2 regions of the Levilactobacillus yonginensis genome follow, and region 1 is predicted to be linked to the other one. Evidence: predicted binding sites of a transcription regulator. Region 1 holds the regulator's gene; the other holds the start of a gene.
What was found. Region 1 encodes NrdR, which represses ribonucleotide reductase genes. Its sites were predicted from a motif close to ACACNATATATNGTGT; they were not measured.
Positions count from the first base shown of each region.

Region 1 (2,401 bases):
AAGCCTGTTCGGCAGAGTTTGCCCGGGATACCTGACTCGCTGGCTGAGCTGCCGGCGTGGCCTGAGTGCCCATAGCAGCTGCCGTCACCCCTCGATGCTGCTGCCCAAAGTGCTGAGCAATAATCCGTTTAAACTGTTCGGCATTAAATTGATTGGTAGCCAGATCCGTTGCCTCTCCGACGTAACGGGCCATTGTAACCTCGTCCAGGCCATAGGTGGCATGCTCAGTCAAAAGTAACTGACGTTGTCCGCGCAATGCCTGGGTTTCGATGAATGAATGTTCTAGAATTTCACCTAAGAGTTTGAAATCAAAATCCTCATCCTGCGTGGGTAAAATTGCCGGAGCCGCACTGCTCGTCGGTAGTGTTTCTCGAGTAGCCGTAATTGCAGCCGGCAAGCGACTGAGTTCCTGTCCGTCGACATGAAAAACATCCAAAAAGTTTTTGGTGATGTCTTGCTCATCATTAGCTGGCAGCGGTTTAGACGTCGTATTGGTAACGAGCGTGCGATACAACTCTTCACCCACAACCCCTAAAAGCTGCACACTGAGAAGATCATCCTTGAAAAAGTCCACTGGTAACAAGGGCGCGTGCAACTCGTAGGTAAAACTCGTCAGTTCATCACGCGTCTTGTAAGTTGTCACCAAGAGTCCGGTCGCTTCCAACCGCAATCGTGCCTGATAAAAATTTGCCAGGTCCATCCCGAGTAAGCCTAAAATCGTGGCATGTCGCTTATAATTAGACCGTTCAGGGAGCCAAAAAAGGGCCGAGTAGAGCCCCGCGGCACTCGGTCCAATAATCGGCTGGTAAAGCTGCGTCAAAGTTTGCCAACTTTGATCGGTCAACCGGTCTGCCAACCGAACCAAAAAGCCGGTCTTTGGTTGCAACTGGTGCCAGGAATCCTCCATGCCTTATTTCGCCTCACTTTGGTGGTTCGTTCGTTTTTTACTTGAATCCTTTTCTTTAGTCGCTTTAATCTTATCCTTGTCTAGCATGTCCTTTAATTCATTAAAGAAGACACCAGTATCCTTGAATTGCCGATAGACACTAGCAAATCGGATATAGGCAATCTCATCGACATCCACTAACCGGTTCATCACATATTCCCCGATTAACTGACTTGAAATTTCGTTGACGCCCAGCGCCCGAATCTTGTTTTCAACCTCATCGACAACGTTCGTCATAACGTCCATGCCGACTGGTCGCTTTTCTGCTGAACGAATAATCCCTCGCAAAATCTTTTCGCGGTTGAACTCTTCACGAGTCCCATTCTTCTTGATCACCAACAACGGCGTCACTTCGACCCGTTCAAACGTCGTGAAACGAAAGCCGCAGCTCTCACACTCCCGGCGCCGGCGAATAACTCGTCCGTCGTCTGTGGGCCGGCTATCGACGACCCGCGATCCATTATGATGACAGTGCGGACACTGCATTATTGGTCACCTCGTTTAATTTGTTGACTTTTTCCAAAATTGTTCGTGTCAAGCCATTTTACCACTTGTTGTAACGTTTGGGCAATCGTTCCCCCGTTATCAATAACAACGGTAGCGCGGGCAATCTTTTCCTCAATGGGCCATTGTCGCGCCATACGGGCCTGAGCATCCACTGCAGAGAGGTGATTCCTAGCCATTAACCGTTGCTGTTGTGTGACTGAGTCCGTAGCTACCACTAGAATATGGTCGACGAGGTCTACCAAGTAACCCACCTCAAAAAGGGTCGGGGCATCAATCACGACAACAGGCGCCTTAGCCGCACGATAGACAGCCAATTGGCGTTGAATCTCAGCTTGAATCCGTGGCGTCGTGATGCTTTCTAGTTGGTGCAGTTGTTCGGGATCATGAAAGACAAGTTGGCCCAATTTCTGCCGGTCCAACGCACCATCGTGAATAAATTCAGCACCAAAAGCCTGTTCAATTCGACTAAGTCCTGGCGTCCCAGGTGCCACCACTTGGCGGGCAATCACATCCGCATCAATAATCGGCAGTCCTGCCTCACGTAACCAGGTACTGACCGTCGATTTACCCGTCGCAATGCCACCGGTCAGCCCCCAGATTTCACTCATCGGTTACCGCCTCTAAAGCTTCAGGTGGCAGTGGCTGGCAATGTGGACAGTAGTGCGTACCACGTTGAGCCACCTTGATTTTAACCAGTTCAGTTCCACAACGTTCGCAGGCTTCGCCCTCTCGGCCATAAACATGAAGCTGATTTTGAAACTGACCGGCCTCACCAAAAGCGGTCGAAAATGAATGCACGGTTGTTCCGTGTCCCTGAATTGCCATGGCCAATTCTTGAATGATGTTTTCCCGTAAGGTTTCCAATTGTGCATTCGTCAATTCATCGACTGGCGTCAATGGATTAATTTTGGATAACCAGAGGACTTCATCCGCATAAATATTGCCCAA
Region 1 is NZ_OZ061549.1:714,179-716,579, forward strand. Features, by position in the region: gene AB3Y94_RS03520 (replication initiation and membrane attachment family protein) at 1-907, opposite strand, end outside; gene nrdR (transcriptional regulator NrdR) at 911-1,432, opposite strand; gene coaE (dephospho-CoA kinase) at 1,432-2,061, opposite strand; gene mutM (bifunctional DNA-formamidopyrimidine glycosylase/DNA-(apurinic or apyrimidinic site) lyase) at 2,054-2,401, opposite strand, start outside.

Region 2 (2,401 bases), 610 kb from region 1:
ACCACGGTGACCGTACAAAGCCACGTGGCTACTGACGAAGTGGGAGTCGCTACCTCATTCAACACGTTAGCACGAACACTGGGACAGACCATCATGGTTTCTATCTTTGGAATTATTATGAACGTTGCAATGACTCGTGGTGTAGCCAGTCATCCGGGTACAACCATGGCAATGATGAATAAATTGATCAATCCACAGACGGCTAAGGATTTGCCAACGCAACTGGTACCGACGTTGCATGGGATTCTTTACCAGGGGCTACACGCTATTTTTATTGCGGGCGCCTTACTCATTGTTATTTCATTTTTGGTAAATATCTTAGACCGTCGAAGCACGCGGGACGTTGCTTAAGGGTGAGCGTAAATATTCCCGTTTTCAAATAACTTACGCTATAATAGTAGTAAATGACCGAAAGTGGAGGCGAGAAGATGTTTGAAACCAATCATGCGCGGTATGCCAGCTATGGTACCGTTGCGGCCATGCCTGGTGACATGATCGATGCCGTTTGGCAGATTATTGACCGCGACCTCCAAGGGCTATTTCCGTTGGATAACCTGCTGACGTTTAAGTTGCACAACAATCAGGGCAATACAACGTTCGAGTATGTTCAAACGGACGACAAACAGATGACGTTACGGGCGGGGTTTGATACCGAATTTGGTTATACCCCAGAACTCCCGGATACGGTTCTAGCTTATGACGATGGTGACAGTCAGATTATTCTTTTACCATCTGAAACAGCTGATAGATAAGACAAAAAGACCACAGGCCGGAATGGCTTGTGGTCTTTTTTAAAGTTCTTAAACAGTAGCGTTGGAACGAATACCTTTTAAAGCGTCATCGATTTGTGCTAAAACAAGGTCAGTGTTGCCAGGTACGTCTAAGTCGTACTTTTGCAGGTCAATCTTGATCTTAGGACTAATATCGTAATCGGCGAACCAACCTTGGTAGGCGGTCCACATCTTCTTGTAGTAACTTTCCAGTTCTGGATTGTTATCGAATTGTTCGTAGTCACGACCGCGCTTCTTGATACGGTGAAGGATTGTGTCAAAGTCAGCGTCGGCGTAAACTAACAAGTCTGGCGCTTTCTTTGGCAGTTCGTCCAGTTCATTCATCATGTTGTCGAGGAGGTTTAAGTAGACCTCAAGTTCAGTGTCCGTGATGTTCCCTTCAGCGTTGTTCTCGCGCGTGAAGAGGGCATCTTCGTAGATGGAACGGTCGAGGACGTTGTTGTCGTCGGCGAGCGCTCGCTTGATCATACTGAAACGCTTGTTCAAGAAGTAAATTTGCAGTAAGAAACCATATTGCTTAGGATCCCGGTAGTAAAGTGGCAGCACAGGGTTGTCACCAACGGGCTCGAAAAATGCCTGAGTTCCCAAGTGTGTCGCAATCTTTCCAGTAAGGGTCGTTTTACCGACACCAATCATTCCAGCTGTAATTATCACCATGATAGCCCCTCTTTAATTAGAAATACAAGATATAGTGTACCATAAAAATGCTCTGTACTACATCTGCCAGACAGATTTTTCTCCATTTCGTTAACTTTGGTTAGGCTGTATAATGGAACCATAGAGTTGTTGATTAGGAGGTTATGGTATGTATCAAGCAATTGTCTTTTTTGATTTAGATAGTACGTTGTTTGACGACGACAAGAACGTCTTGCCAGCCAGCATCGCCGCTATTCACGAGATGCAACAACATCATATTTTACCAGTTATCGCAACTGGAAGAAACATTTTTGAGATTCAATATGTTTTAGACGCCACGGGAATTAATTCTGTGGTTGGGGCCAATGGCAGCTATGTCCAGTTAGAGGGCAAACGCCTGACCGCGTCCGTAATTGACCAGCAGACGCTAAATGATATCACAGCGTTTGCGAACGAGCAAGGGGACCCGTTGGCTTATTATACCAGCCAGGGGTTTCGGTTGAGTCAAGCCAATGCTGATACATCGGAGAATTTTCAGCTCTTGCGGTTGAATCCGGTGGTTGAAGCTGATTGGTATCAGAATCAAGAAATTAATTTTTTGAACGTCTTTAATCGAGATAAGGACCAAGCTTACCAGGCAAGGTTTGCAGGTAAGCTGGATCTCGTACGCAATAATCCGCGTTGTTTAGACACTATGATTCACGGCGTTAGCAAGCAGTCTGGTATTCGCACGTTGATTGAGCAAGCTGGCTTACAGGGAATTAAGACCTATGCCTTCGGGGATGGTTACAACGACCTCCAAATGTTTGATGAGGTCGACGTGCCTATTTCCATGGGCAACGGTGTTCCCGAGGCCAAGGCGAAGGCTGCGTACGTAACAACAACGAATACCACGGATGGCATCGTCCATGGTCTCCGGCACTTTGGTCTCATCAAGTAGGTGAGCATCAGGATGGATGTGAATAGCCGCACTT
Region 2 is NZ_OZ061549.1:102,701-105,101, forward strand. Features, by position in the region: gene AB3Y94_RS00655 (MDR family MFS transporter) at 1-351, shown strand, start outside; gene AB3Y94_RS00660 (DUF960 domain-containing protein) at 429-752, shown strand; gene AB3Y94_RS00665 (deoxynucleoside kinase) at 801-1,448, opposite strand; gene AB3Y94_RS00670 (Cof-type HAD-IIB family hydrolase) at 1,597-2,367, shown strand.
Region 2: the regulator NrdR is predicted to act here: its motif matches at 1,471-1,486, upstream of AB3Y94_RS00665 (deoxynucleoside kinase).